Linked DNA regions of uncultured Dysgonomonas sp.. Each later gene encodes a partner of the first gene's protein in a complex. Links are inferred from orthologs where the notes say so. Each region holds a gene or a part of one and is shown on either strand. Other genes may lie near its edges.

Region 1 (16,582 bases):
CATACTCTTCGTTAGCAAATAATTGAGCTTCGTTATATTTGATAAGGGAATAATATCCCAGACTTATAAAGCGGTCGAGATACCATTGGCCTTTGTCTTCCTGAATATTAAACCGCTTAAGTATATCGGCATTTTCCTCTACACCTATGCGCCCTTTTTTTCCAAAGAAATAAAATTGTTTAAGATACACATCTTCAAGTCCGGTACGGCCCTTTAGTACCCGTAAAGCAGATTCATCGGGATCCTCGTCTTTTGCTACAAAGCCCCCGGGAAGCATCCATTTCTCACTGACTTTAAATTTGCATAACAATACTTTAAGACGTCCCGAATCAAAACCCAGTATGATACAATCGACGGATACATTCGGTATGAATATACCCGATCCTTGATCCAGGGTCTCGAAAGGTGGCTTTTCTTTTTCCATAAGTTTTTTCATTTGATGACATTGTCCGGGTTTTCCTTGTCCTTTTTATTATCGAGATAATAAATATGATACTCTGCTTTCTCTTTAGCTGTTTTCAGGCTGTCGAGTTGTAACATCATTGTTGATAACTGAAAAGATTTAGAAATTGCGGACTTCGTAGTTTGCGATAAGGTATATGTATATTTTCCCTGTCCCTCGAGTGTGGCAGTCAGGGGATTGTTTGAATTTGTGAATATAAATCCGGCTACGCCATTTTCGCTGGTTCCCGCAAAGCGGATAATCTCATACTCTTTTCCCATATTGGAAAACCTGTAGTTTAGCCCATCATCGGTCACCGCCAACGATTGAGCAAAGGAGCCGTCTTTTGCAGATATTTTTATACGATTATGTTTTTGTTTTGACCCTACAAAAACGCTTTCTATGTATAATACGCCATCCTCCCCTACTCCCGAACGTAGCATTGTGCCGGTAATAACTCCACCGGTAAGGCTTTCTTTAGGAATAAATACTCCTGTTTCCTGATATTCTTTGTTGCGTTGAAATGAAAAAAGGGTTTTTATTTTATCCAATGTAGGTTCATGCATGGCAATGAGTGAATCGCATTGGGTGATTATCTGTTCGTTCTCTGCCCTTCTTACCGTGTCGAGAAAAGCCAGGCTGGCCCGTATCTGGTCAAATGCTTTAGGATACAGTATTTTCACGCTGTCTATTTCCTGTTTAGCCAATGTGTACTCTTTGTTGGCATAGAAACGACGGGCTGAGTCTAAGCGCAGTTTGGCTCCATCATCTTTTGCTCCGCAAGCAAACAAGAAGATAAAGAGAAACACCATTGTATTTCTTAAAATTTTTTGCATAGGATGTTGCTCTGTTTTAGAGAGAAAGTATTCTGGGTAATCTTCTTTAATTGTGTACCAAATTACAAATTATTTTGATTTTAACAGAATTATTCTCAAATAATTTAACTTTTCGATATTAAAAATAGACAAAAATATCTTTCGGCATATACTTTTAACAGGAAAAAGAAAAAGATGTTTCTAGTTGGGTGAAATTTATCGTCCACAGACGTATTATTCTTGTTTGATAATTCTTATTGAGACAGGATTGTCGAATGATAATTGATTAGTAGAATTTATTATCTTTGCACTTTCTAACCTCTCGAAATCAGAACGATTGAAAAGATTTATTACTTAAATAGATCGCATCGTTTACTAAAGAGGGCTATGTAGTAAAATTGAAATGATAAACCTCAACAATAAAGAAATACAACGTGAGTTGAAAAAAAAGTTCTCCGGGAAAATATTTGAAATAATTTCTCAGGTTGCAGATGATATGCAATTGGAGTGTTATGCTATTGGAGGATACGTCCGTGATATATTCTTGCACCGTGCGTCAAAGGATATTGATATTGTTACAGTAGGCAAAGGGATCGAACTGGCTCAGGCTGTGGCCAGAACGCTAGGTAAAAAAGCTCATCTCTCTGTATTCAAAAACTTCGGGACAGCACAGTTTAAATATAAGGATACCGAAATAGAATTTGTAGGGGCACGCCGCGAGTCTTATCAAAGGGATTCCCGTAAGCCGATTGTAGAAGACGGGACGCTGGAGGACGATCAGAATCGCCGCGATTTTACTATAAATGCTTTAGCCGTTTGCCTCAACAAAGACAGGTTCGGAGAGTTGCTCGATCCGTTCAACGGGCTAAAGGATATGGAAGACCTGATTATCCGTACCCCACTCGATCCGGATATTACATTCAGTGACGATCCGTTGCGGATGATGAGGGCAATCCGTTTTTCTTCACAGCTGGGCTTCGATATCGAGCCGGGAACATTCGATGCCATCACCCGTAATAAAGACCGCATTGGCATAATATCGGGTGAACGCATCATTGATGAATTAAATAAGATCGTACTGTCCCCCAAACCATCTGTCGGATTTCTACAACTCGACCAGACAGGTCTGTTAGCTATTATATTTCCGGAATTAGTCGCACTCAAAGGAGCTGAGACTAAAGAAGGGGTAGGGCATAAGGATAATTTTTATCACACTTTGGTCGTTCTGGACAATATCTCGAAGAAAACCAACGACCTGTGGTTGCGCTGGTCTGCCATTCTGCATGATATAGCCAAGCCTGCAACCAAACGTTTTGATAAAAAGCTGGGATGGACTTTCCATAATCATAATTTTATAGGGGAAAAGATGATTCCCGGAATATTCCGCAGGATGAAACTTCCCCTGAATGAGAAAATGAAATATGTGCAAAAGATGGTGACATTGCATATGCGTCCACAGGTGCTTGTGGATGAGGATATAACCGACTCGGCTGTGCGCCGCTTATTGTTTGAGGCGGGAGATGATATCGAAGATCTGATGACGTTGTGCGAAGCTGATATAACATCTAAAAATCCGGAAAAGGTACGCCGTTATTTACGAAACTTTGAACTGGTACGCCATAAATTAAAGGATATAGAAGAGAAAGACCATGTACGTAATTTTCAGCCGCCGATCGGAGGCGAGGAAATTATGGAGATATTCGGGCTTGCTCCGGGTGTGGAAGTGGGGCGGTTGAAGTCATCTGTAAAAGACGCTATTCTGGATGGGGTCATATCAAATGAATATGATGCCGCTTATGAATATCTGGTAGCAAAAGCTAAAAAGATGGGGTTAAAACCGAAGGAGAAATAAAATTTCGTAGTTTGTTGTGGATTTATTTACTAATTTGCCTCTTATTAAGAAAAGCAAATTACCTGAATCTAAAAGAAACAACATTATGAAAACTAGATTTTTTATCGTTTTGGCTTTAATTATCCTGACAGGATGTAGTTCTTCGAAACAATCGGCTAAGAAAGGCTGGGGTACTTACGGTAGCCCTAATGTAGAGCAAAAACTCTTGAATAATGAAACTTTCGTGGTCGACGTTTACAGCGATGATGCCACATACGGATACACTCAGGAGAATCCGATAATGGTGGGAGGGGGTGTCCTTAGTGGCGCCAGAAACGAAAGGCGGTTTCTGAATGCGCTGATGGGACCGGACGGAGAGCCGATCACCTATACAAGACTGGGGAGCTGTTGTGGGTTCAAAACAAAAAACGGATTGTTGGATGATGGCGGACTTCTTGATATGTATCAGGTTGCGCACAAAGGCTTGGAGAAAGAAGTTATCTTATATATTAATATGTACGACTCGGATACATTGAAGATCCCTGTCGGATTTAAGAAGAAAAAATAAAATATGACAGTAAAATCTATTATAGTAGCAACGGATGAAGAGAATGCAATAGGTAAGGATAACAATCTCCTTTGCCATCTGCCTAACGATCTGAAGTATTTCAAAAAAATAACGGATGGCCACCCTGTGATAATGGGGCGGAAAACATTTGAGTCGTTGCCTAAAGGAGCTTTACCCAACAGACGGAACATCGTTATTAGCAGAAATAAAGAATTGCATTTCGACAGGTGCGAGATGTGTTCTTCTGTCGAAGAAGCTGTTGCACTATGTAAAGACGAGTCTGAAATATTCTTTATCGGCGGCGGTTCTGTATATAGGGAAGTTATCGATGTTGCAGACAAATTATATCTGACCCGCATCCATCACCGGTTCAAAGATGCTGATACTTTCTTTCCCCAAGTTGACCCTGAAGTGTGGGGAGAAGTATCGAGAGAAGATCATCCTATGGATGAGAAACATAAATATGCATATAGTTTTATAACTTTCGAGAAAATAAAACGTTAATATACTTGCTTATATTAAATAAACATCCTATTTTTGCAACCCGAAACTGAACAAAGAAATAATAACAGAAAATATATATAGCGATGAAAAGAACTTTTCAACCATCAAACAGAAAGAGAAAAAACAAACATGGTTTTCGCTCAAGAATGGCTACAGCAAACGGACGTAGAGTGCTTGCAGCCCGTAGAGCCAAAGGTAGAGCTAAACTTTCAGTTTCAGACGAATACAGCAAATAATATTTGTAAAAAGATATTTTGCTCAGGCAAACAAAGTAAGAATTAATACTAATTCTTACTTTTGTTGTTTATAGGATAATAGTTATGGAGTTGAATTGGTTCGATCTGGTAGTTGTAATTCTCGTATTAGTAACACTGATAAAAGGATTCTTTTCGGGATTGGTGATGCAAATCGCTTCTCTTGCAGGGATTATATTGGGAGCTATCTTTGCCGGAAAACTATCGGAATACATCGCCCCCTGGCTTATTAATCTGAGCGACGGGTCGCCTCATATCATTGGCCCTCTTTCATATATTGTAGCATTCATAGCGATATTGGTTGCATTATTCTTTGCCGGGAAGCTGTTGGAGTCTTTCGTGGATGCACTAAAAATGACTATATTGAACAGGTTAGCAGGAGCCTTGTTTTGTGCCGCAAAGTGGATTGTGGTATTCAGCATTGTCCTGAATCTTGTGGCCGAGTTTGACCAACATAAGCGAATAATAAAAGAGGATGTGCGTGAGAAATCCCATACCTACCCTCTTGTAACTGAAATAGCAAAGACTGTGATCCCGTACCTGCGTTTCGACTGGATCAGTTAGCTTTCTTTGCGGAGTATTCCTTGATTACTTCGACCAGTTTATCTTTAGACACCAATCCCATGATGCGGTCTACTTCTTTTCCATCTTTGTAAACGACTATGGTAGGCAATGCCTGTATACCCTTGTCTATCGAGAATTTCTTGTAATTATCTACATTTACCTTGCCTATCTTAACAGAATCCTTGTATTCCGTAGCGATTTCATCCAAGATTGGAGCCATGCGGCGGCAAGGGCCACACCATGCTGCCCAGAAGTCTACAAAGACGAGGCCCTTGGCTGTCTCGCTTTCATAATTTGATGCGGACAATGTTACGATAGGCGATTTACCTTTCGGTTCATCCTTAGTTTCTCCCGATACATCGATACTTGTCAGGGTGAATATGCCTAGTAATGCGATGCTGAGGATAGAAAATAATATTCTGTTTTTCATTATTCTATTATTATATATTTTGTAATAAGAACACAAATATAATAGGTAAAATCAATTAAAACATATCAGTTATGACTATTTATTGATTTTTTGAAGTAATAATAACTCAAAATCAATTAATTTTGTGATTCATATGATTTTTCAGAAATGGCTCAAGAACCACTTATACTGGATTTGGATAAAGTACTGGAAGAAAAAGCGCCGAAGATTTATAATAAAATACCACGCTTTGTTATAAATTATCTGAAGCGCAAGATTCATATCGATGAGTTAAATGAAATACTCAGGATATATGCAGATAAGGAAGGTGTCGATTTTATGCAGGCTGTGGTCGGCTATTTCAATCTTACGTTGGAGGTGAACGGTCTGGAGAATATCCCGAAAGACGGACGCTTTATATTCGCATCCAATCATCCGCTTGGAGGGCTTGATGGCATTTGTCTGTCAGCAGTTATCGGAGAAAAGTACGATAAGAAGATAAAGTATGTGGTAAATGATGTATTGTATTTCATCCGGAACCTGCAACCTATTTTTCTCCCGGTTAATAAATACGGAAGGCAGTCGAAACAGGCAACCCTTACATTGAATGAAGCTTATGACTCCGATGATCAGATCATCACTTTTCCCGCAGGCCTTTGCTCCCGAAAGGAAAAGGGACAGATATACGATTTACCGTGGCAAAAGAATTTTATACTCAAGGCTGTTGAATCCGGGAGAGATGTTGTTCCTGTATATTTTGATGGGAAAAATTCAAATTTCTTTTATAGATTTGCAAATATAAGAAAGCGATTAGGGCTAAAGTTCAATGTGGAATTGATACTTTTACCCGACGAAATGTTTAAGAATAAAAATACAAGTTTTTCTATTACATTTGGCGAGCCAATTCCGTATTCGACTTTCGATAATTCGAAAAGCGCTTCGCAATGGGCCGGATATGTAAAAGACAAAGCATATAGATTAGCGAAATCAAACAGATAATATTAGATGGAAAAAATCATCTCACCAATAGATAAAAGTCTCTTAAAAGCCGAATTGACGAAGGACAAACTTCTGAGGCATACCAATAAGGCGAATAATGAGATTTATATAATCACACATCACAATTCACCTAACGTGATGCTGGAAATAGGCCGCTTGCGTGAGATTGCATTCCGTTATTACGGAGGAGGGACGGGTTTGTCTACCGATATTGACGAGTATGATACAATGGACAATCCTTATAAGCAGCTAATAGTCTGGAATCCCGAGGCGGAAGAAATAATAGGAGGATACCGTTTTATCTGCGGACCGGATATTTGTTTCGATGATAATGGCGAGCCGGTTCTGGCTACCTCCCATCTGTTCCATTTCTCCAAAAAGTTTATAAAAGAATATCTGCCTTATACGTTCGAACTCGGCCGTTCGTTCGTCACTTTGGAATATCAATCCACTCTTGCAGGTTCGAAAGGTATATTCGCACTCGATAATCTTTGGGACGGATTGGGGGCACTGTCTGTGGCTGACCCGTCTATGAAGTATTTTTTCGGAAAAGTCACCATGTACGATACCTACAACACGCAAGCCCGCGACATGATCCTTTATTTTCTGGGGAAATATTTCCCTGATCCGGACAAGTTAGTTTGGCCGAAACAGGCACTTCGGATAGAGACGGATGAAAAGAAACTTATACGTTTATTCGATGAAGATACATTTAAGGCTGATTATAAAATCTTAAATACGTCTGTCCGTAGGCTAGGACTTAATATTCCGCCACTTGTAAATGCTTATATGAGCCTTTCGCCCCAGATGAAAGTGTTCGGTACGGCCGTAAACGATACTTTTGGTAACGTGGAGGAAACGGGCATACTTATCAATGTGGATGAAATACTGGAAGAAAAGAAGAAACGCCATATAGAATCATATTTGCGAGACAAACCGTCGAAACGTTTCCTTAAACGCCTGCGCCAGATGATAAATTGGAGCTGGTCGAAATACGAAGATAAACCGAAGAAAAAAAATGAAGGCTTTTTTACAATCTCCCGTCGGAGTAATAGAAATAGAAGAGACTAACGGCTTTATTTCTGCTCTGCGGATTGTCTCTGAGATAGTACAAACAGACGAGACTTTAGTTTCGGTTCTAGATGAAGCTATAAGGCAGCTGAAAGAATACTTTGCCGGTGAACGGAAAACCTTCGACTTGCCTTTGGCTCAGGAAGGGACTTCTTTTCAAGAAAAAGCCTGGGACTACCTGAATACGATTCCGTATGGAGAAACCGTCTCCTACAAACAAGAAGCAATAAGTATAGGCTCTCCGAAAGGGTGCCGGGCTGTCGGCTCTGCCAATGGAAAAAACAATATAGCCATAATCGTTCCTTGCCACCGTGTGGTGAATGAAGGGGGAAAGCTGGGCGGATATGCCTACGGCCTTGAAGTGAAAAAGAAATTATTGGAACTGGAAAGCCGTCAAAAAAAAATATTCTGAATGCTCGACCTATCAAAATATAAGATCATACTTGCATCCAACTCTCCCCGCAGAAAGGAACTTCTTTCAGGATTGGATATTGCTTACGAAATAAAAACGCTTCCCGATATCGACGAATCGTATCCCGATCATCTACAGGGTGAAGATATTGCGATATATATAGCTAAAGAAAAAGCCGAGGCATATAGGACCTTTCTGGATAATGACACGCTTCTGATAACAGCTGACACAATCGTTCTCCTCGATGGAAATGTATATGGCAAACCTCTTGATGAAGAAGATGCCAAGCGGATGCTCCGCGATCTTTCCGGTCAGACGCATTCGGTGGTAACAGGTGTTTGCATAACTACAAAAGAGAAACGGAGAGCATTCGGTGTTTCATCCGAAGTGAGATTTGCACAGCTCGAAGAGGATGAAATAGAATACTATGTGACTAAATATAAGCCCTTGGATAAAGCCGGGGCATATGGTGTGCAGGAATGGATCGGTTATATCGCTGTGGAATATATATCGGGGTCTTATTTCAATATCATGGGATTACCCATACAGCGCTTGTATCAGGAACTGAAGAAAATCTGATAATCAATATTATTCCCTTCGAAAATGCGTTAAAGAATAAAACAATTATCTTTATTGCATGAAAATATTTGAGAACAATAAGCTCTTATTGCGGTATATCCTTATTATAGCAGCTATAATAATAGCTTTCGGGTCGCTTATTGTCTCTCATTATCTGGTAAAAGACCTGTCGAAAGAAGAACGCAACAAGATAGAAATCTGGGCTGAAGCTACCAAAGAGATGGCCAGCAACAATGAAAACCTGAATATGAATCTGGTAATACAGATTCTGAAAAGCAACACGACTATCCCTGTCATTTTATACGACAAAAAAGACAATTACTATACTTCCACAAATATAGAACTTCCTGAGACCGGCGAGCAGGAGTTTCTAAAACAACAGTCCCGGGCTTTTGAAAAAAGGCACAAACCTATTGTTATCGAAGTTGAGGATTTTGACCAATATGTATATTACGACGATTCCTACACCCTGAAGAGGTTGCAATTATATCCGTATGTTCAGGTGAGTGTACTGATTATATTTATGATAACTGCCTTTTTTGCATTGTTTACCACAATGCGAATGGAACAAGACCGCCTTTGGGTAGGGTTGTCGAAAGAAACGGCACATCAGTTAGGAACGCCGATATCATCGTTGTTGGCGTGGTTGGAGTATCTCAAATTAAAAAATGCCGATCAATCCATCTTACTGGATATGGAAAAAGATGTGAACCGCCTGCAAATGATAACGGACAGGTTCTCGAAAATAGGTTCTGCACCATCTTTGGAACGAAAGGATATAAATGAGATCGTAACTCAATCTATAACCTATCTTGAAAAGCGAATTTCGAAAAAAGTCATTTTTGAACTCCGTTTATCTGCTACGCCCCTTTATGCAAACGTAAGTGAGCCTTTATTAAGCTGGGTGATAGAGAATCTGACAAAAAACGCGGTGGATGCGATGGAAGGTCAGGGTGAGATCATTTACACCTTGTCCGATAAAGGTAAAATAATAAGCCTGGATATACGGGATACCGGTAAAGGTATTCCAAAATCAAAATTCAAAACGATCTTCAGTCCGGGATTTACCACAAAAAAAAGAGGATGGGGCCTTGGGCTGTCTTTGGCGAAGCGTATAATAGAATCGTACCATAGAGGAAAAATTTATGTGAAATCATCGGAGATAGGTGTCGGTACTACTTTTTGTATTGAGTTAAAAAGGTCTAATTAACATATTCCGTAAAGCATATAACCTTTATAAACAGGATTATTTTCTTATTTTTGTGACTATTCGTTTAAATTTTAACAATTCGATCAAATCTAATGACTAAATTTTCAAGGGCCTTTTGGGTTGCCAATTCCGTCGAACTACTCGAACGGCTGGCGTATTATGCCGTATTTATTGTAATTACCCTTTATTTATCCAATGTTTGGGGTTTCTCTGATATCGAAGCTGGTATCATTTCGGGTATATTTTCAGCAATGCTATACTTCCTTCCCACTTTTGCAGGAGCATATGCAGATAAAATAGGCTTCCGTTCATCCATTATACTAGCATTTGCTTTGTTAACAGTCGGTTATGGAGGCCTGGGACTTTTGCCTACTCTGTTGGAGAGCGCGGGACTGGTGAGTTACGGGATGACAGCCACTTTTACCGGCCTTGAAACAAGTTATTTGCGCTGGAGCATTGCTCCCATTCTGGTACTTATCGTTATAGGCGGAGCATTTATAAAAGCTGTTATATCGGGTACGGTAGCGCGTGAGACTACATCGGAAAACCGTGCGCGCGGATATGCTATCTTTTATATGATGGTAAATATCGGGGCATTTACAGGCAAAACCGTTGTTGATCCGCTACGCAGAAGCATGGGTGACGAAGGGCTTGTGTACCTAAATTTCTTTTCTGCATCAATGACTTTTCTGGCTTTGATAGCAGTTTTCTTTTTCTATAAATCGGTAAAGACCGAAGGCAAAGGGAAAAGTTTTGCCGAAATAGGAAAAGCTCTGTGGAAAGTTTGTCAGAATGGACGTCTTATAGCACTGATAATTATCATTAGTGGTTTCTGGATGATTCAGAGCCAGATGTATGCGACTATGCCTAAGTATGTGATCCGTATGATCGGTGAAGGTGCTTCCCCGGGTTGGTATGCCAATGTGAATCCGTTGGTGGTATTTGTATGTGTCAATTTTGTCACCTCATTTATGAAAAGGCGTACTGCACTCACGTCCATGACTATAGGGATGCTGATTATACCGTTCTCGGCATTGGTTATGTCGTTTGGCAACCAGATTGGGACTGATTATGTGATGGGATTGCACCCTGTTGCATTTATGATGATAGTGGGTATTGCCATGCAGGCATTAGCAGAGTGTTTTATTTCACCCCGCTTCCTTGAATATTTTTCGTTGCAGTCTCCAAAAGGAGAAGAAGGCCTTTACTTAGGCTTCAGCCACTTACACTCATTCTTTTCGTACCTTTTTGCTTTCGGGTTGTCCGGGTTCTTATTAGAGAAATATTGTCCGGATCCTAAGACATTTACATCGCAGGTAGAATATGCTGCTGCGACAGTAAACGCACATTATATATGGTATGTCTTTGTCGGGATAGGTCTGATTTCTGCCATCGCACTTGTCATATATGGGCGGGTAGTAAAGAATATGGACAAAAAGGAACTGAATCCGGAGACTGAATAATAATAAATTACTTTATCTATATGTAAGCTAACGGCTAATAGCTGTTAGCTTATTGTTCTTTGAAAAAAAATAATTAGTATTTAGCAAATAAGTGAAACAGTGTAACCTTTGTTACCTTTTCGAAGTAGTAAGTATTGAGTAATAGGTGTAAAGGGCTTCTAATTGTTAACTGCTAACTGTTTACTGACATATGTTACCTTTGTCACTTTTTAACAAGTAGTAAGTTGAAAGAGCCGTATTTATGTTTACTGCTAACAGCAAATGACTACTTGTCAGTTTTCACACATTCCTTATTCTGCTTTTTTGACAGAAATATACTTTGGCACGCATTTCGCTTATCTCTAATCAGAAAATATTTAAAATTTAATATATAACAATTTAAAATCTTAAAGAATCATGAGTATTAAACCATTAGCAGACAGAGTGCTTGTAAAACCGGCCGCTGCAGAAGAAAAAAGTGTGGGAGGTATCATTATTCCTGATACTGCAAAAGAAAAACCGCTTAAAGGCGAAGTAATTGCCGTAGGAAATGGAACAAAGGACGAAGATATGGTTGTAAAACCGAAAGACAATGTGCTTTATGGTAAATATGCCGGAACAGAAATAGAACTGGATGGCGAAGTTTATCTGATCATGCGTCAGTCTGATATTCTTGCAATTATTTAATACGAACAATTTAATAACATAACAAAGTCATGGCAAAAGAAATCAAATTTAATATAGATGCTCGCGACGAGCTAAAGAAAGGTGTTGATGCATTGGCTAATGCTGTAAAAGTAACACTTGGGCCTAAAGGTCGCAATGTTATTCTTGATAAAAAATTCGGAGCTCCTCACATCACAAAAGATGGTGTGACCGTAGCTAAAGAAATAGAATTGGAAGATCCGTTCCAAAACATGGGAGCACAACTTGTAAAAGAAGTAGCTTCTAAAACAAACGACGATGCCGGAGACGGAACAACTACAGCTACAGTATTGGCTCAGTCAATTGTTAGCGTAGGTCTTAAAAACGTTACAGCAGGAGCCAATCCGATGGACCTGAAACGTGGTATCGACAAAGCTGTTGCTAAAGTTGTAGAGAATATCAAAGCGCAATCGGTAACAGTAGGCGATGACTTGCAAAAAATAGAAAACGTAGCTAAAATTTCTGCAAACGGCGATGAAACTATCGGTAAACTGATTGCTGAAGCTATGGGCAAGGTGAAAAAAGAAGGTGTTATCACTGTTGAAGAAGCAAAGGGAACTGATACTTACGTTGACGTAGTAGAAGGTATGCAATTCGACAGAGGTTATATTTCTCCTTACTTTGTAACTGATACGGAGAAAATGGAAGCTGACCTTGAAAATCCGTATATCCTGATCCACGATAAGAAGATCTCTGTATTGAAAGATATTCTTCCAATACTTGAAGCTGCTCTTAAATCGGGACGTTCACTACTTATCATCGCAGAAGATATCGATTCTGAAGCTTTGACTACATTGGTAGTAAACCGTCTTCGCGCAGGCTTGAAAATCGCAGCAGTGAAAGCTCCGGGATTCGGTGACCGTCGCAAAGAAATGCTGGAAGATATCGCTATCCTTACAGGTGGTACAGTAATCACAGAAGAAAGAGGTCTTTCTCTGGAAGCTGCTACTATCGATATGCTTGGTACTGCAGACAAAATTACTATCAACAAGGATACTACAACTATCGTAAACGGTGCCGGAGCAAAAGAAGCAATTTCTGCTCGTGTAGGTCAAATCCGTTCACAGATGGAGAAAACAACATCTGATTATGATAAAGAAAAACTACAGGAGCGTCTTGCTAAATTGGCAGGTGGTGTAGCGGTTCTTTATGTTGGTGCACCTTCCGAAGTGGAGATGAAAGAAAAGAAAGACCGTGTTGACGATGCTCTTTCTGCGACTCGTGCCGCTATCGAAGAAGGTACAGTACCGGGAGGTGGTGTAGCTTACATCCGTGCGATTGACGCTCTTGAAAATATGAAAGGCGAAAATGAAGATGAAACTACAGGTATCGAAATCGTGAAACGCGCTATTGAAGAGCCACTTCGTCAGATTGTTGCTAACAGCGGTAAAGAAGGTGCTGTGGTAGTTCAGAAGATACGTGAAGGTAAAGGTGACTATGGTTACAATGCACGTGCCGACAAATATGAGAACCTGAATGCATCAGGGGTAATCGACCCAGCCAAAGTGGCTCGAGTTGCTCTTGAAAATGCAGCTTCTATTGCAGGTATGTTCCTTACTACAGAATGTATCATAGCTGATAAGAAAGAAGAAAACCCAATGCCAATGCCTCCAATGGGTGGCGGAGGAATGGGGGGAATGATGTAATCAATCCAATCTAACATATTATGAGTAAAGGCGGGTAATTTAAAAAATTATCCGCTTTTTATATTAATAATTCGGAGTAAATGCCAATATAACTGAAGAATATCTATAATCTTTTTATCTTTGTATACTAAACCTGAAAAACTCATGGTATTTAAGAGGCTAGCTTCTATTACTGATTTATACTACTACAAGAAAATAAGACGAAAACGAAAGCTGGATAAGGAGTTGTATGATGACAATCCTTGCTGGTCGCTACGTCGCGATATGCTCAGGTATTATAAGGCCCGGAAGGTAGAAGACCCTGAGCTTAGATCTGCCATACAATATATAAAGAAGGAAGGTACAACCATATTCCCGTATTCATATGCAGAAAAGTATGATTTCAGGGATGTCGTTGTATATACAGATGATGAGACTACCCTGAAGTATGTGGAATATCTAGGCTACAGGCTTTATTACCCGATTGAACTAAGTGATAAGGAAATACAGAAGATTCACAGGAATCTTTTGATAGAGCAGGATCCTTTATCCCCTCATTGTTATCTGTCCGATGATTTTCAGGTTGGCCCTGATGATGTTGTCCTTGATGTAGGCGCAGCCGAAGGCATCTTCTCTTTATCGATTGTAAATAAGGTTCGTAGTATAATCTTGTTTGAAGTCGAAGAGCGATGGATAGAGGCTCTGAAGAAGACATTCGAGCCGTGGAAAGAAAAGGTAAGGATAATAAACAGATATGTATCTGATGAAGATAGTGAAGAAACCATAACACTAGATTCCTTAGCCGGAACCTTTGGTTCTGATTCAATATTTCTTAAACTGGATGTAGAAGGTGTAGAAAAGAAGGCTTTAGCAGGCGCGCAGAGTATCCTGACATCAGATAAATATCATACAAGAGCGGTTATATGCACTTATCATAAACAAATAGACTATACTGAATTGTCATCGCTGATGGAAAACTTGCACTACAGGATTCAGACGACAAACGGATATATGTTCTTCGTACACGATCCTGATATTGCTCCTCCTTTTTTCAGGAAAGCAATGATTCGTTGCTGTAAATAGTTATTCGCAAAAGGTTATTCTTATATGCCTTCTTTTTGTCTCCAGAAATCCAGATATTTCTTCGCCACTGTCACGTAATCATGGTTCGTTTCTACAAATTGACGGCTCTTTCTCGATATCTCCGGAATATCTTTTTTGTTTAATACCAGCCATTCCAGTTTGTCGAATACATCGTCTTCGTGCGGATGTACGTTTACGATCGGCTGATTGGACGTGTCACCATATAGGTCATAGATATATGGCTCTCCTCCGCCTACAACTACTTTTCCCTGAGCCATTGCCAATAGCGCGTTCATTGCAGGTGTGTGTGAATATAACTGGTCGAGCACTACATGCGCCTGAGACATCAGTTGCTGATACACATCGTAGCTGACAGATTCGACCCGCGTAACGATTACTTTATCCGGGTATTTGTCTTTGATTCTGTCCAGTGCCTTCTCCATCACATCGGTACCTTTAAACTTCTCACGGACTTTATTGATCCCGATAAAGAAGTTCACTTTTTCGGGCTCTTCGGGTATCGGTTGGAATTCTATTCCCGCCGTATTCATCGGCAATGGAATGTACCGCAGCTTATCGGAGAAGAAAGGTTCATACGCCTTGTAATATTCATACAGGCAGGCTACAATCCCATCTGCGTCTTTTGCCAATGCCCGGTTAAATGTTTCGAGCGGCGTGCCTATCCATTTATCGATGAACCGTTGATTGAAATCGACATTGATCGCTTTGCCATCGACAAAGAACTCGGAATAGTCAAATATCTTATTTCCCAAGCAGGCGCTTACCCAATATGAGTCGTCGCCAAAAGCTCCCATAAAGACTTTCTGATTGTTCTTCTTTAGTTTTTTATATAGATAATTGTTGATCCGTACGTTTTGGGTAGTGAAGCAGGGATTTATGAGCTGTACAACATCATACCCTTTGAAACTTTTGAATCTGCTGAGGACAGACATCATGCTGGAGAGAGTATCTATTACTCCCGAACTTTTGCGACTTAAATCCACATCGCGCGGATAGTTTTTAAAGCCGTCGCCGTCCGAAGCTGTAAGTACTTCATGTCCTAAAGAACGCAGACCTTCAGCCAGAGTAAGATGCGCACGGCTGTATTCGCCTATCAAAAGAATCTTCATATAGTTTGTATTATATTTAGATGCAAAGATAGGGATTTTAGTTATAAATTATACGTTTTCAGAAGGACAGACATTTAGTCAGTGATTACCAGATCTTTCTTCTTGATAATAAATGTATATTTATCATCGATATACAATACTGGGATCAGTCCATCTTCGCGCCATGTAGAACTTCGCCTGTTCAGATCTCTGTTGCTGTATGCCCTTACGCAAAGATCGGAACCGCTTTCGTCGTTATGGATCAGTACGGTCTTTTTCCTGAAGGGTACACTCTGATTGTTCAAAATGTCATCTGTGGATATATCCTTTATTTCGTCCGCAATATAATGTTTGTTATGCCTGTGACTGTCTTTTACAAATGCAGTATAGGTGTATCCATCTTTTTCCCCGATAGGTTTGGCCAGACAGATAAGGAAGGAGTCGGGCTTGTTAATTGCCGTTTTTTGAATATGCTTCTTCATGGCCTTCAGCAATATAGTCCCTACTACAAAGAGTAATAAATATGGGATAATGTACCACGATACCAGCTTGTCGAGGTTAAATAAGTACAATATGCCGACCAATCCGACAAACAGGAGGCATATTGGGGTAACCATCAGTATGTTTTTCCACCATAGGGTACTATTCAGATAATTCTTCTTGAAACTATAATCTTTTTCGAGTTTTGCGTAATCATTCGGTTTCATATTGTAATTGCTTTGTTTTCAAATAATAATTAATTCTATACAAAAATAGTTCGAAGTATACTTCTATCTTGATTTTACTCCCTTTTTTTACCGGACTGTTATATTAAATTAATTTCCTTTCACAACTCTTATTTGTTGCATGGCAAAGTTAAATGCTTTGCCTGATTTTCTGTTGCTTAATGCTAACCAAATTGAGAAAAATGAAAACATATGGCAAAAAAAGACATTATACTATCAGAAAAGAATTAATTTT
Region 2 (16,635 bases), 1.9 Mb from region 1 along the record:
TAGCATAGGGCTCGATAGTCTGTGCCAACGCTTATTGTTGATTAACAAAGGTTTTGAAGAAATAGGACTCGATCAGCTCGAAGCTCGCGAGTTCATCACTTATCGTATCAAGCAGGCCAAGACCATGTTGCACAGCTTGAGCAAGGTAATGGCGTCCGGCTATGTAAATGCAGATGATATTTGTCTGGCAGCCCGTGAAATCCTGGCATCACTCGGAGAAGCGCATTCTGCGTGGAATTCAGTTAATATTCTCAATAATAATGGTATATCGGCACGGTTTATAGATCTGTGCGGGTTTAACGACTCATTGCCACTGACTATTGATGAACGGATTCACAGAGCATTTAAAGGGATTGACTTTAGTAAAGACTTATGTATAACTACCGGATATACTAAAGGTACAGAGGGAATTATGCGTGCTTTCGACCGGGGTTACACCGAAGTTACTTTTAGTAAAGTAGCAGTGGAGGTCCATGCAAATGAGGCTATTATACATAAAGAATACCACCTTTCGAGTGCTGATCCTAATATTGTGGGGGTTGAAAAAACAGTTCCTGTAGGAAGAACGAATTATATTATAGCTGACCAGTTGGCCGATATTGGTATGGAGGCAATTCATCCTAAGGCAGCTAAACCATTGGAATTGGCTAATATAGATATCCGTATAAAGAATACATTTGAGCCGGAACATCCCGGTACTTTGATAACGAGGGATTATGTTTCGGAAGTACCTAAAATAGAGATCGTTTCCGGTACAAATAAGGTATTGGCTATCGAAGTGCATGACCCTATGATGGTAGGGGAAGTAGGATTCGACCTTAAAATAATGCAGATATTTGCCAAATATGGAGTGAGTTATATACTGAAGTCGACTAACGCTAACTCCATAACTAACATTGTCTGGGATAATTATAAATCGCGCGAACTGATTGCCGAACTAGAACAGAATTTCTATCAGGTAGTTGTAGAGCGGGTTGCTTTGGTTTGCGCTATGGGTACTAATATCGCATTGCCGGGATTTTTGTACAGAGCGGCAAAAGCATTGTTTGACAGGGGTATTAATGTAGAAAGTTTCGGGCAGTCGTTACGCCAGGTAAATATGCAGTTTGTAATAAAAAGAGAATTTTACAATGACGCTGTAATAGCGCTCAATGATGAATTATGCATAGATAAATAGATTTAATAAGACTTTTTTTATATTTTTTAATTGTGTAGAATCATTTTTAATTCTATTTTTGTTAGCTGGAATAATGGAATATTTTGCAGATTTAATACCTAGTGGACACATCTAGATGTAGAAACTCCACGTATACAGATATATAGACCTTTGAATTTATTAGTAATAATTTTTATAGAGTTGTTTTTTTCGAAAAATAAAAACCTATTTTTTACGTTATATTTAACTGAAAGCGTTAGTCGGAGTGCAATTTTGGAACAAAATACATTGAAAGATAAAACGGAATAGTATATTTGTAACCTAAATTGACGCCCTGAATGGCTTTTTTTGAGTTTGAAATATTGAATGTATAACAATTATAAAACAAAAAATTGATTCACTAAACTTAAATTATTTATTATCATTATGGAAACTAAAAAACAACAATCGAACAAAAAGCCTAGATCAAAAGGTGTTTCAGCTTTTGTAGTAGTTATTGGATGTGCTATCGTAGCTCACCTATTCTTCTATCTGGTAGCAGGTGCAGACAGTAACTTCGACGAAAAAGGTCATCCGATAGGAGGAAACATACTGGGAACACTTTATCAAGGTGGATGGGTAATTCCAATCGTAATCACATTGTTGCTTACAGTATTTACTCTTTCTGTTGAAAGATTTTTCGCATTGAACAGAGCAAGCGGTAAAGGAAGTACAGCTAAATTTGTGATGAACGCAAAAGCTAAATTAGAAGCTGGTGATATCGCTGGTGCATCTAAACTTTGCGACGAGCAAAAAGGTTCGGTTGCTAATATTCTTAAAGCTGGTTTGATCAGATATGCAGATGTTGAGAAATTGACAGACCTGCACAATGACGAAAAAGCTGCAATCATTCAGAAAGAAATTGAAGAAGCTACAACATTGGAACTTCCATATTTACAACAAAACTTGTCAGTTATCGCTACTATCTCTACATTAGGTACGTTGATGGGACTATTCGGAACGGTACTTGGTATGATCAAGTCGTTTGGTGCGATGGCGCAAGAAGGAGCTCCGGACTCTACAGTATTGGCACTCGGTATCTCTGAGGCACTTATGAATACTGCAATGGGTATCGGTACTGGTGCTTGTGCTATCATTTCTTATTCTTACTTCTCCGGAAAAGTTGAAGATATGACTAACGCTGTAGACGAAGTGGGTTTTGCTATTGGCCAGACTTACACTAATTTACACGGTGGCTTAGCTAAATAATTAAAATTTTTCGGAATAATTTGTGGAATTTCTGTGAAATTCTACTCTAATAAGTAAAAACAAGAAGATGGGAAAGATTAAGGTAAAAAAACAGAGCACATTCATCGACATGACCGCGATGAGTGATGTTACTGTACTCTTGCTCACATTCTTCATGCTTACAGCAACATTCTTGCCAAAAGAGCCGGTACAGGTTTTGACACCGGCATCAGTATCCGAACGTAAAGTCTCTGAATATAATGTATTAACTATATTGATAGACACAGAAGGAAGGGTATTTTTGAATTTGGACGATGCTAATACCAAAAAATCGGTATTACAGTTGATGGGGCAAGACTATGGCATTACGTTTAATGACAAACAGGTAAGATCTTTCGTAGAACAATCACACATTGGTGTGCCTATGAGTAGAATGTCTGCTTTCTTAGACAAGTCATTGAGTGCGCAGGATGATGAAATCAAAAAAATGGGTGTTCCAACCGACAGTACTAACAATCAGTTGACACGTTGGGTGAAACATGCACGTGAAATAGGTGGAGAAAATCTCCAGATTGCAATTAAATCAGATCAGACAACACCATATCCCGAAGTGGATAAAGTGATGAAAATTCTGGTGGCGATGAAGGAAAACAGGTATAGCCTCGTTACAACTCTCAAGAAAATGCCGGAAGGCTTGTAATAATCAAATTTAAAAATTTTAAAAAGAAAAGATTATGGCTTCAATAGATACCGGTGGAGGAGAAGTAAAAAAAGGAAAACCAAAAAAAGAAACCCTAAGGGTAGACTTTACCCCCATGGTAGACATGAACATGCTTTTGATCACATTCTTTATGTTCTGTACCACATTGAGTAAACCGCAGGTGATGGATATCGCGATGCCTACCAATGAGAAACTGAACGAAGATGAAGAAGTAAAGGTGAAAGAATCAAAAGCAATCACCCTTATATTAGGAGAAAATAATAAGGTATATTACTATACAGGTATACCAAATTATGAAGACTATACAACTTTGAAAGAAACGGATTTTTCACCGGAAGGACTTCGTTCGCTACTTTTGGACAGAAACAAAACCATTGTGGCAAAAATGAAGGAACTTAAACATGAAAAATTTGTGACCAATAAGAAAATGTCTGATGAAGAGTTTCAAGCAAGATCTAAAGAAATAAAAGGCGATAAGGATGGACAGGTTGTTGTAATAAAACCTACAGCCGACGCCAATTACGCGAATCTTGTAGATGCTCTGGATGAAATGCAGATTTGCAGTATTGACAAGTATGCTATCGTGGATATGACTGAAGGAGATCAATTCCTTCTGGAAAATCTCAAGACTAAGGGAGCTTATGGGGCACAGGCAGCACCACCAAAAAAGTAATCACATTATAAAAAGGAGTAAATTATGTCAAAAGATATCAGATTAAATTCCGCAGAATGGTGTGATGTAGTTTTTGAAGGGAAAAATAAACAGTATGGTGCCTACAGACTACGTCAATCATCTTCGAAGAGACATATCGTAGCATTCCTTGTCGTTTGTGTATTTGCGGGTTTTGTATCTGCTTTACCAGGATTGGTAAGTGAAATCAAAAAGCTTACGCAGAACCAGGCCGGACCAATGGATGAAGCATATGAGATGTCTAATATTCCGGTAGAACAAGAAATTCCGGAAGAGAACATTATTAAACAAGAAACAGCTCCACCGCCACCACCGTTGAAAACAACAGTGAAATTCGTTCCGCCAACAATTGCTAAGGACGAAGAAGTAGCTGAAGAAAAGATGGTAGGTCAGGACGAGATACAGGAAACTAAAATCCAGATTTCGGTAGCTGACGTAAAAGGTACTGACGACAAACATGGTATAGATATCGCAGAGTTGAGAGAGCACAAGCAAATTGTGGAAGAAAAACCTGTAGAAGAAAAACCATTCGTTACAGTAGAGCAGATGCCTAGCTTCCCCGGAGGTGAAACTGAGATGCACAGATTTATCAATGATAATCTGAAATATCCGGTTGTAGCTCAGGAGTCAGGAATACAAGGCCGTGTTACTATTCGTTTCGTTGTTACCAAAACAGGTACAATCTCTGATGTAACGGTAATTCGTGGTATCGACCCATCTTGTGATAAAGAAGCAGTAAGGGTTGTGAAAGCGATGCCTAAATGGATTCCAGGTAAGCAAAACGGTTTGAATGTACCGGTTTACTTTACCCTTCCGATTGTGTTCCGCTTGAAACAATAATGCATGTTTTTTAAGTATTTGTTTAAATAACAAACATAAAACTAAGTAAAGAAGAGAAGTTTGAAATTAAAAGTCATCTTCTCTTCTTTTCCAATAATAATAGAAGATATGAAAGAAGAAAACAAGACTCCCGTAAAAAAAATATATGGATTTTTTATGTCTCTATTCTATTTTGGAATAGGTTGTGCATTGTCGTTTACAGCAGTATTAGAAAATATTATTCCGGTTGGAGTACCTCGTACCATCGGAGGAGTTTTACTTATTGTATATGGTTTGTTCAGAGCTTACAGAGCTTGGAAAGAATAAATTTGACAATTAAAAAAAGGTTTATGAAAAGGTTGAGCTTTATTTTATTCATCATCTTATCATTGGTTCTGTATTCGTGCAGTGGCCCTAAGGTTACACGTACCGATACACCGACCAGTGGCTTGGCAGCAATAGTTGCTGATGAATGTTTCGCACCTATCGTCCAGGAACAAGTCGATGTGTTCGAAGCATTGAACAGAGATGCTACTATTATCCCTATTTATACCGGTGAAAATCAAGCTTTCGACTTATTCATGAAAGACAGTGTGCGTGTTATTATAGCAGCTCGCGAACTGACACCGAATGAAGGACTGATAATAAAGGAAAGAAACCGGGTTGTTCGTTCACAGAAGTATGGTACAGATGCAATTGCTTTGATTGTGAATAAAGCGAATACTGATACATTAATAACAGTAGCAGATATAAAACGAATAATGACCGGGGAGGTTCGTACATGGAAAGAGCTTAATCCCAAATCATCGTTAGGTGAAATCGCCGTGACATTCGATAGCCCCAATTCAAGTACAGTCAGATTCCTCAGAGATTCTATCTGTGGAGGTAAACTGGGGAATAATCTGAAAGCAAGAGCTTCAGATAGTACCAGAACGATTGATTTGTCGGAGCGTACACCTAACCAACAGGTGATAGATTATGTTGCATCCACACCCAATGCTTTAGGTATTATCGGAGTGAACTGGATTAGTAATCCATCCGATACAACCAATTTAAGTTTTATTAATAAAATCAATGTGATGGCTGTCAGTAGGGCCGAAGAGGCTACTGATAGAAATAGTTATCAGCCTTTTGCGGCTTATATAGGACTAGAAAAATACCCTTTAAGCCGGAGTCTGTATATAATAATTTCCGATGTGAGAGGTGGATTACCATCAGGTTTTGTTAACTTTGCAGCTGGCGAAAGGGGACAACGTATTGTATATAAGGCTGGTCTTTACCCCGCATATGGTTTAACCAGAGTAGTGAGTGTAAGGCCTTCTCTGTAGATATAATATGGCAACTAATATAAAATAGAAATCATTAATCACAAAAATATTACTTAGAAAGATGAAAATGAAGTATTTTTTAGGCTCTTTTCTGAGCCTTATGATCAGCATTTCGGCCTTAGCGCAAAATAGCCCAGGGGCGGATTACTTGAGTCTCGGAGAATTGAAGTTAGCGAAAGAATATTTTCAAAAAGTATTAAGACAGTCTCCGGCAGAAGCTAATTACTATCTTGGTGAAATTGCATTCCAGGAAGGTAAAACTGCTGAAGCTAAGTCTTATTACGAACAAGCTATAGCAGGTAATCCAGAGTCTGCATTAGGTGCTATTGGTTTAGCTAAATTACAATTAAAATCGGATCCGAAAGGTGCAGAAGATCAACTGAAGGAAATTCAGAAGAAAAATAAGAAAGATGTGACGGTACTTCTTGCTATTGCTCAGGCATATCTTGATAATGGCATGAAAGAAAAAGCTTTGGAGAAATTGCAGGATGCCCGCAAAGCGGATAAAAAATCTCCATATATATATATATTTGAAGGTGATATGTTAGCTAAGGAAAATAAACCGGGTGATGCTGCTATGCAATACGACCAGGCTATCAACTTCGATGCTAACTGTGTCCTTGCCTATATGAAAGGAGCCAGAGTTTACGAGTTTATCAATCGTAAAACAGCTACAGATATGTTGAAGAAAGTAATTGAAATAAATCCGAACTATAGTATTGCTTACAAAGCTTTGGCTGACGTATCGTATCGTGATGGTTTCTATCCGGATGCTATTGCCGCCTATAAGGAATATTTCAAAGGTGGTGATTATACAATCGAAGATATTACCCGTTATGCAGCAGCGGAATATTTTACTCAACAGTATAATGAAGCAAAAACACTAATTAGCGAAGGCTTAAGCAAAGAACCAAATAACTTTGTATTAAATCGTCTGTCGATGTATACCAGCGCAGATCTGAAGGATTATGCTGCAGCAGTGTCAGCCGGAGACAAATTCTTTAGCCTTCCGAAAGCGAATGATACAATCAAATATCTGAAACAAGATTATCTGGCTTATGCAAACTCTTTGAGTGAAACCGGAGATAAAGCGAAAGCAATTGAGCAATATAAGAAACTGATAGAACTGGATCCTTCTAATGTAGACATATACAAAGAGATTGCAACTATTTGTGCAAATGAGAAAATGTATCCGGAAGCAGCAGAGTTCTACAAAAAATATACAGAACTTGGCGGCGAAAAGATCGACGCTCAGGATTACTATCAGTTAGGTTTATATTATACTAATGCAGGTAGAGCAGCAAAAGCTGATACTATCAATGTGAGTGCAGAGCAAGCTAAAGCAAAATCTGTAGAATTCTATAAATTAGCAGACGGAGCCTTTGCTACTGTTAGTGAAAGAATGCCTGATAGCTATCTTGGCTTTTATCAGAGAGCACGTACAAACTTTGAATTGGACCCGGATAGTGAACTTGGTTTAGCAAGACCTCATTATGAGAAGACTATTGAAGTTATTCTTGCTAAAAACGATGGTGAGAACACCAGAATATTGATAGAAGCATACAGCTACCTAAGCTACTTCTATTATTTACAGTTTGATAAAACTAAAAAAGCAGAAGATAAAGCTAATGTGAAATTATATGCAGAAAAGGTTCTGGAATTAGATCCTGAAAATGCAAATGGTAAAGCTTTATTCGAATTTGCAAGCGGTAAATAATTCATACGAATATACTTGAGATAACCCGGGCTTGATTAAGTCCGGGTTATTTTTTGTAAAAAAAATGATTAAATAGAGAAAAAACTGTATCTTTGCAGCTAATTAAGTGGATAGATTTGTATTGATTGCAACCACATGAAAAAATGCTAAACCATTTTCTGCACTGCATTATACATATCCTTCCTGTTTTTTTAACAGTAAAATTCTTATATACAAATGAGTTATTTATTTACATCTGAATCTGTTTCGGAAGGACATCCGGATAAAATTGCAGACCAGATTTCAGACTCTCTGTTAGATGAGTTTCTTGCATATGATGCAAATTCCAAAGTAGCTTGTGAAACACTGGTTACTACCGGACAGGTCGTATTAGCCGGAGAAGTTAAATCAAAAGCATATATTGATATACCCGAGACTGCCCGTAGGGTGATTGAGCGTATCGGTTATACGAAAAGTGAATATCAGTTTGAGGCACAATCTTGTGGGGTTTTATCTGCCATACATGAGCAATCAGACGATATAAACAGAGGTGTCGATGGTAAATCCGATCCGATGGATCAGGGGGCCGGAGATCAGGGGATGATGTTCGGTTATGCAACTTCTGAAACGGATAATTATATGCCTTTGGCACTAGATCTGTCTCATGCTCTTTTATTGGAACTGGCAGCAATCCGTAAGAATGAACTTCAATTAATGCCTTACCTTCGTCCTGATGCGAAATCTCAGGTGACGATAGAATATGATGATAACGGAACACCGTTACGCATAGATACCATTGTAATCTCTACACAGCACGATGAATTTGGGGACGACGCAGCCATGCAGTCTCGAATAAAGAGCGATGTTATCAATATTCTGATACCTCGTGTAAAAGAAAAATATAAGTTCAGAGAGGATATTTCGAAATTATTCAATGATAATATTATCTATCACGTAAATCCTACCGGACGTTTTGTTATCGGGGGACCTCATGGGGATACCGGCCTTACCGGTCGTAAAATTATAGTTGATACATATGGAGGAAAAGGTGCCCACGGTGGAGGAGCTTTTTCGGGAAAAGACCCGTCTAAAGTAGACCGTTCGGCAGCTTATGCATCCCGCCATATTGCGAAGAATCTGGTGGCAGCAGGTGTATCTTCCGAAATATTGGTTCAGGTATCATATGCCATAGGTGTAGCCAAACCGATGAATATTTACGTAAATACATACGGTAAGAGCAATTTGAATCTTACAGATGGAGAGATAGCCAAGACGGTGGAAAAGCTCTTTGATATGCGTCCTAAAGCTATCGAGCAGAGATTGAAATTGCGTAATCCTATATATGCCGAAACTGCTGCTTATGGTCATATGGGACGTGAGCCGCAAGTGGTCACTAAATTGTTTAAGTCGCGCTACAATCCGGAAGGAGTATCTCGTGAAGTAGAACTGTTTACTTGGGAAAAACTGGATTATGTAGATATCGTGAAAAAAGAATTTGGTTTATAATAAGAATAATCAGAAGGTGCAGATTCCGTACATACAGAGTCTGCGCCTTTGTAGTAATATGTAATAACGGACTATTTTGGTAAAAGATTCCATACCTCATATCACTCTTGCAAGGGATAGTGTCGCTTTAATCGATTCTACCCGTCAGGACTACTTCGGACTCCGGTCGGTTCAGGGGGAAGTATTTGATGTGGCTGATGAAAATACCAATTATAATCTGTATACAGAGAAAAGTACCACAAAGGAGAAAGCCGGGCATGATGGTATTCATATTCCATTTCATATCGAGCAGGCTGATGGTGTATTCGGATTGCTACTAGTGTGCTTTCTATTCTTTGCGCATATATACAACGGAGGAATTGCTTTCCTCAAAGAAAACGTATCTCTGCTATTCTCTTCGGAGAAAGGCCAAAAAATACATCGCCAGACAACTGTAAGGGAATATTTGTATAGTTATTTTCTTATTTTTCAGACAATAGTTCTAATCTCTATCTGTATATATAATATTTTTATTGAGTTTGATGCGCGGTCGGAAGCTGTTCAGCGGCCATTCATTTCCATTTTATCTTATATAGTGCTGATTGGTTTGTTTCTGGGAATAAAAGATGTCCTGTATCTTATGCTGGGATATATTTTCGATGAACAGAAACGGATGGGGGTATGGAGGCGGACGTATATTATTGGTATAGAAATTCTGGGTATGCTTTATTTTATACCTACGCTACTGCTTATCTATTCCAATTACTACCATTTGCAGATTATTGTTTTCATGTTTATTTTATTTCTAATAGTTCAATTAATACTTTTTTACCAAATAATAATCTTTTTTATTAGGGAAAAATTTAACTTTTTGTATCTGATTGCGTACCTTTGCACCTTTGAAATATTACCATATATATTTTTAATGATAGGCTTGGTTTATTTATATAGAATTGACGTATTTAACACACTATGGCTTTAAAAGTAAAAAAGGTTTTGATCTCGCAGCCTGCGCCCACAACGGAGAAATCTCCATATTATGATATTGCCGAAAAATATCATATGCAACTGGACTTCCGACCGTTTATAAGAGTAGAGGGATTAGACGCTAAAGAATTTAGACAACAACGTATAAATATACAGGATTACACGGCTGTTGTATTCACTGCAAAAACCGCAATTGACCATTTCTTTGCTTTGTGCGAAGAGTTTAGAATTGCAATGCCTGAGACAATGAAGTATTTTTGCATTTCGGAAGCAGTTGCTTTATATTTGCAAAAATATATTGTTTACAGAAAACGTAAAATATTTTTCAGTACTACAGGTAAAATGGATGGTTTATCAACTGCTTTGACTAAGCATAATAAGGAGAAATTTATCGTTCCTGTGTCTGATGTACATACAGAAGATTTGACCGCTGTGCTTGATGAAAAGAAGATAAACTATACAAAAGCCATCATGTACAGGACAGTAAGTAACAATATTACCGAAGAGGAAATCCTGTCATACGATATGCTGGTATTTTTCAGCCCTTTAGGGATTGTATCCCTGTTTAAGAATGCTCCCCACTTCAAACAGGACGAAAGAGCGATTGGCTGTTTTGGAGCATCTACAGCAAAGGCTGTTCGCGATGCAGGTTTGAGGCTCGACTGTGAAGCACCGCTTCCGGGTGTGCCATCAATGACTGCTGCTCTGGAAAGCTTCATAAAAGAGAATCATAAGGCAAAATAAGTTATTAAGATATATGAAAAGAAAAGCTTAACCGGACAGTTAAGCTTTTTTTGTATAAAGTATGGTGATTAAAGATAAAGACCTGGGTGATATAAGGCTTGTGAAGAATGCACAGGCCCGGAGGATTATTGTCCGTCGCAAAGATGATTATCTGCAATTGACATACCCTCCGGGGGTAAGTATGTCCTATATAGAAAAAACAATAGAGGAAATGAAGCCCCGTTTGTTTAAACTTTTGGAAAAGAAGAAGACAGAATCTTTATTCACTCCGGAGACAGAATTCAAAACATTTAGCTTTACTCTGAAGATATTCGAAAGTGCTTCGACGAGTAACTATTACCTGAAACTGAAAGACGGGATTTTATCTATATCTTGCCCGCCGGATACGGATTATGACAGCTCTGCTGTGCAAACCACAATAAGGGGTTTAATAGAGAAAGCATTACGCTATGAGGCTAAACGTCTTTTTCCTCAGAAGGTAGAAGTATTGGCGCATCGTCATGGTTTTACTTTTTCGAGTGTAAAAATCAATCAGAGTCGTACCCGTTGGGGCAGCTGTTCTTCGAAGAAGGGGATAAACCTGTCTTATCATTGTATGTTATTGCCCGAACACCTCGTTGATTTTGTTATACTCCATGAACTTTGCCATACCAAAGAAATGAATCACGGAGAGGGTTTCTGGCTATTGTTGGATAAAGTCTCCGATGGAAAAGCCAAAGAACTGACGAAAGAACTGAAATCTTTCCATACTGGTTGGTAAATAGAATTTAGTTGTGAGTAAACAAGTGAACGAAAATATCAATAACCTATTTTTAGTTACCTTCGCCATTGTTAATCAAATAATAAACTACTCAGACAACGATTCTTTTCCAAAGCTAAGAGGCAGTAGGTCTTTTGCCGACTCTACTTCATAAATTTTACTTTTTCCGTACATAATTACTCTTACAGGTTTTTCAAACCTATTTTCCACTTCTATCATGACCTGTCTGCAACTTCCGCAAGGACAGCAGGGTAAATCCGTAAAATCCCCATCGTGAAATCCGGCGATGGCAATCGCTTCTATAGAAGTATCCGGTTTTTGAGAATTGGAGGCGAATATTGCTACCCGTTCAGCACATAATCCGGATGGATATGCGGCGTTTTCCTGATTATTCCCTGTTATAATTTCACCACCCGATAGAAGCACAGCTGCGCCGACATGAAAGCCGGAATAGGGCGCATATGCATTTTTTGTAGCTAATTTAGCTTCGTTTATAAGCTTTTTTATATTTTCAGTGCCTTCATCAAAGGTATAAACAAGTATCTTTGTAGTTAAACTTAAACTTTCCATAGTGAATGTTGTTAATTAGTAGAAGTAAACATTTGACGATTCGTTTGCAGGATGTAACCTTCTATCGTTGTTTTACTTACAAATGTAATAAAAAGGTTCGAGACCTTAATTAAACATTATAGATATATGAAAAAAGCTTATTGTCTGAAGACTTTATCCCAATTTATTATATTATCTCTGCTTATCTTATTCCCTTCTCTATCTGCCTTTTCTCAGGCCAAGCGATATAAAATTTATGACGATTATATCGATACCTACAAGGGTATTGCGATAGATCATATGAAGAAATATAAAATTCCTGCAAGTATTACGCTCGCTCAGGGTTTGTTGGAGTCGGGTGCCGGCAAAAGCTCTTTGACGCAGAGTTCTAATAATCACTTTGGTATTAAATGCCATAATGACTGGAAAGGCGGGCGGGTATACAAAGCAGACGATACCCCGAATGACTGTTTCAGGAAGTATAAAAAAGCGGAAGAATCCTATGAAGACCATTCCCGTTTTTTGGCAGAGAAGCCACGCTATAAATCCCTTTTTTCTCTAAAAATAACTGATTACCGGGGATGGGCTAAAGGTTTGCAGCAATGCGGATATGCTACAGACAAAGCATATGCAAACAAGCTGATAAAGATTATTGAAGACTATGAACTTTATCAACATGACAAAAAAGGCGGAGGAAAGGACAAGGATAAAGACAAGGAAGAGCAAATAGTAATAAGAGAATACAAGCATACTCCTTACAAAACGCATAATCTGATCTATGTGAGAGCAGAAGATGGAGATACATACGAAGCCATAGCTGCCGAATTTGGATTTAAACCCAAAGATCTATATAAATACAACGAAGTGCCGCAAGGCTTCCCGCTTAAGCAAGGGGATCTAGTCTACTTTGAGAAGAAGAAATCGAAAGCAGATAAACCTTATTACGACCATGTGGTGCAGGTTGGGGAATCGATGCATAGTATCTCGCAATTATATGGTATAAAAGTCAAGAATCTTTACAAAATGAACAAAAAGGACTTTGAATATGTTCCTGAAGAAGGAGATGTTTTAAAGTTAAGATGAAAATTAAAACACAAAACTTGAATTTTTATTAAAAATGAAACAATTATTTTTTACAGTCGCCTTTTTTATATTGGCAATGAGTGTTTATGCGCAGGATGATAAGGATAAACTCGAAGATGGAAAATGGTATTTGAAAGGGGTTACAGGACTCAATGCTTCGCAAACAGCGGTAAGTAACTGGTCGGCCGGGGGTGAAAATGCAATGGCTGGAACAGCGTATCTGAATGGGTCTCTCGTTCGTAAAAGTGGAAACTGGCTTTTTTCAAATGCACTTGCTTTAGAGTATGGGTTGACAAATACCAAATCGTTGGGCACACAAAAAACAAGCGATAAAATAGATTTTACCACTCAACTAGGGTACTCTACCAATAATAAATGGTACTATACTATAATGGGTGATTTTAAATCACAGTTCTACAAAGGATATAATTATCCGGATAAGACGAATTATATATCGAAATTTTTCGCGCCGGCTTATTCCAACATCTCAATAGGTTTCGAGTACAGACCCAATACAAGCTATTCCCTTTACTTATCACCACTTGCCGGAAAATTGACGTTTGTAGAAGATGATTATCTTTCCAGTATCGGTGCATTCGGAGTAGATCCCGGAGATAAGTTCAAAGCCGAATTGGGAGCTTACTTCAAGGCCCGTGCCGAAAAAACATTGATGGAAAACGTAAAAGCTATATCGACGCTCGATTTCTTTACAGCATATGACAAGTCTTTTGGTAATGTGGATGTGAACTGGGACTTACTGATTAGTATGAAAGTTAATAAGTTTCTGTCAGCTAGTGTAAATACTACATTGAAATATGATGACGATGTGAAAATCGTGAATGAAGACGGTACTACCGGCGGTCCGAAAGTTCAGTTTAAAGAAATGATAGGAGTAGGGATTGCTTATAACTTTTAATTTATTAAATAATTCTCAATATAAGTGGTATCAGCATTTTGCTGATGCCATTTTTTTTGAATAGAATCCAGCTTTAATAAATGATAAAAGGCCGGGACTTTGTTTGTCGGTTTCTGATTTTATGCTAATTTTATACAATAAACAAATTTAATCCGGCGAATATGAATAAATTCCTTTTAATCTCATTATGTGCAATTATCTCGGTTCTGGCATATGCCCAGGAGGATGCAAAGTATTTAGCAGGTGCTGTGCCTGAGGTTGACGGTAAAGTCATTTTTTCCAAATCGATACCAGTGAAGAACTCTATATCTGATGCCGATCTATTTAATATTATGGATAAATGGGCAAATGACAATTATGGGACTAATATTCAAGAAGATTTGGATAACAGGGTTTTGTTGTCTAATCCCGAAGAAAAAGATATAGCATGTCTGGGCGAAAAATATCTCGTGTTTAAGAAGAGTGCTTTCGTGTTAGATCAGGCTAAAATGGTTTATCAGCTAATTCTGGATATAGAAGGAGGTAAATGTAATGCTACTGTACGTTATATTAAGTATGAATATTCGGACAGTAAAACACCTTTGCCTGCCGAACAAATGATAACAGATGAATTTGCATTGAGTAAAAAAGGAGATAAACTGAATCGGTATTATGATAAATTCCGCAGACAGACAGTTGACAGTATCAACAGTATATTTAATTCTATCGATAAATATCTGAATAGCACAGTTACAACAGGTGTTGTATCCTCGGCAGTTCCCGCGGCTGTGTCAGTGGGTATTGCCGATACGCATGAGGTTATTGCTCCGGTGTTGGCAGGAAAAGATGCTCTTGCTGAAGCTTCCTTTACAGGGTTCAAAAAAGTTGATACTGGCAAAATACCCGCCAGTTTGCAAGGAAGTAAGGCCTTGATTGTTTCTGGATCGTTGAGTAGTCCTTCTATTGTTCCAGCATCGTGGGGAGGTGTCACTTCATTAATGGAAAAACCGGTAGCATTAAGTAATGTCAATACTGCACAATATGCAGGAGTGCCGGATGGAGCCGGAACCTATACGATATCTTTTTATACCGAGGTGTATGGTGATGCATTGAAAGAATTTGAAAATACGAAAGGAAATATTAATGACAAAATAAAGGCTTCCGGGCTTACGCCGGTTATTGCACCTTCAGGTACGCCTGTCTTTTCAGAAGCATGGATGGTTATCGAATGCAAAAAAGCAGGGGTAATGCCGTCTTCCGATCCAAAGGCTGCATCGGATAAAACATATTTGGGTGAAATATTGAACGTTTGGATAAAATAATCACAGAATAATAGAAGCTCATGAGAAAAATAGCTTTAATTACCGGGGCTACCTCCGGCTTAGGTAAAGCGATAGCTTTGCGATTGGCAAAGGAAGGATATGATGTAATCATAACCGGACGCCGCAAGGATAGACTGGAAGAACTGGAACGGGAGATTGAAATAAAATACGAATCGAAGGTATATTCGCTTTGCTTTGATGTACGTGTGTACAGTGAAGTAGAGGAAGCCATAGCTAATCTGCCCGAAGAATGGAAGGCAATCGATATCCTTGTCAATAATGCGGGGCTTGCCGTGGGGTTGGATCCTATACAGCAGGGGGTTGTTGATGATTGGGAGCGCATGATTGATACTAATATCAAAGGTTTGTTATATGTGACCCGTGCGGTGTCTCCGGGAATGGTCGCACGAAAATCGGGACATATCGTCAATCTTGGCTCTATTGCAGGAAAAGGAGTTTATCCTAACGGAGCAGTATATTGTGCTACCAAGCATGCAGTGGATGCATTGAGCCAGGGTATGCGTATGGATATGTTGCCATATGGGATACGTGTTACACAGGTGTGTCCGGGTGCAGTGAATACCGAATTCTCTCTTGTCCGTTTCAAAGGGAATCAGGATAGAGCCGATTTGGTATATGACGGATACGATGCACTGACAGCTGAAAATATTGCCGATGCTGTTTTTTATGCAGTGTCCCAGCCACCACATGTAGATATACAGGATATGTTGGTGATGCCGACAGCACAAGCCAATGGCAATATGTTCCATAAAGAAGAGAAGAAGTAATATAAAATAAATCAGGATAAGAGAGTGTGCCTTTGTCGGGCACACTCTTTTTTTTACCTTTGTGCGTTATAATAATTTGAATATGCGTATAGATATCATAAGTGTTCTGCCTCAGATGTTTAGTGGTCTGATAGATTGCTCCATTCTTAAAAGGGCGCAAGATAAAGGGCTTGCGGAAATTGTACTTCATAACCTGAGAGATTATTCTACCAATAAGCATCGTAATGTGGATGATTACCCTTTCGGCGGAGAAGCCGGAATGGTGATGCAGATAGAGCCGATTGATAATGCTATTACATCTTTAAAACAACAACGGACATATGATGAAGTAATATATACTTCGCCCGATGGCGAAGTTTTCAATCAGAAGATTGCCAATCAGAT

What was found.
Region 2: the proteins of groL (region 1) and metK are in contact, whole or in part, in a cryo-EM structure (PDB 8P4O), measured with the Escherichia coli proteins. The link is inferred for uncultured Dysgonomonas sp. from one-to-one orthologs.

Annotation. Positions count from the first base shown.
Region 1 is NZ_LT599032.1:3,303,957-3,320,538, forward strand. The notes cover bases 11,235-14,133. They hold groL (chaperonin GroEL), read left to right. Parts: upstream 11,235-11,816; coding sequence 11,817-13,451; downstream 13,452-14,133. Other genes in these bases: QZL88_RS13940 (co-chaperone GroES), read left to right, coding at 11,518-11,787; QZL88_RS13950 (FkbM family methyltransferase), read left to right, coding at 13,596-14,133. In the rest of the region: QZL88_RS13870 (NUDIX domain-containing protein), read right to left, coding at 1-424; QZL88_RS13875 (hypothetical protein), read right to left, coding at 433-1,278; QZL88_RS13880 (HD domain-containing protein), read left to right, coding at 1,661-3,109; QZL88_RS13885 (hypothetical protein), read left to right, coding at 3,195-3,656; QZL88_RS13890 (dihydrofolate reductase), read left to right, coding at 3,660-4,160; rpmH (50S ribosomal protein L34), read left to right, coding at 4,244-4,396; QZL88_RS13900 (CvpA family protein), read left to right, coding at 4,481-4,978; trxA (thioredoxin), read right to left, coding at 4,971-5,408; QZL88_RS13910 (1-acyl-sn-glycerol-3-phosphate acyltransferase), read left to right, coding at 5,556-6,386; QZL88_RS13915 (GNAT family N-acetyltransferase), read left to right, coding at 6,393-7,457; QZL88_RS13920 (methylated-DNA--[protein]-cysteine S-methyltransferase), read left to right, coding at 7,405-7,869; QZL88_RS13925 (Maf-like protein), read left to right, coding at 7,870-8,448; QZL88_RS13930 (HAMP domain-containing sensor histidine kinase), read left to right, coding at 8,507-9,658; QZL88_RS13935 (MFS transporter), read left to right, coding at 9,751-11,121; more of QZL88_RS13950, read left to right, coding at 14,134-14,513; QZL88_RS13955 (glycosyltransferase), read right to left, coding at 14,534-15,643; QZL88_RS13960 (hypothetical protein), read right to left, coding at 15,718-16,329.
Region 2 is NZ_LT599032.1:1,430,121-1,446,755, reverse strand. Bases 7,058-10,009 are described here. They hold metK (methionine adenosyltransferase), read left to right. Parts: upstream 7,058-7,875; coding sequence 7,876-9,144; downstream 9,145-10,009. Other genes in these bases: QZL88_RS06275 (DUF4271 domain-containing protein), read left to right, coding at 9,221-10,009; QZL88_RS06285 (tetratricopeptide repeat protein), read left to right, coding at 7,058-7,659. Also shown: QZL88_RS06320 (aspartate kinase), read left to right, coding at 1-1,177; QZL88_RS06315 (MotA/TolQ/ExbB proton channel family protein), read left to right, coding at 1,583-2,404; QZL88_RS06310 (biopolymer transporter ExbD), read left to right, coding at 2,472-3,083; QZL88_RS06305 (biopolymer transporter ExbD), read left to right, coding at 3,118-3,777; QZL88_RS06300 (energy transducer TonB), read left to right, coding at 3,802-4,635; QZL88_RS06295 (hypothetical protein), read left to right, coding at 4,744-4,941; QZL88_RS06290 (substrate-binding domain-containing protein), read left to right, coding at 4,965-5,942; more of QZL88_RS06285, read left to right, coding at 6,010-7,057; more of QZL88_RS06275, read left to right, coding at 10,010-10,105; QZL88_RS06270 (uroporphyrinogen-III synthase), read left to right, coding at 10,096-10,854; QZL88_RS06265 (YgjP-like metallopeptidase domain-containing protein), read left to right, coding at 10,916-11,614; cdd (cytidine deaminase), read right to left, coding at 11,702-12,184; QZL88_RS06255 (glucosaminidase domain-containing protein), read left to right, coding at 12,311-13,246; QZL88_RS06250 (DUF3078 domain-containing protein), read left to right, coding at 13,281-14,162; QZL88_RS06245 (DUF4468 domain-containing protein), read left to right, coding at 14,324-15,463; QZL88_RS06240 (SDR family oxidoreductase), read left to right, coding at 15,484-16,251; tRNA (guanosine(37)-N1)-methyltransferase TrmD, read left to right, coding at 16,334-16,635. UniProt on the Escherichia coli protein: Catalyzes the formation of S-adenosylmethionine (AdoMet) from methionine and ATP.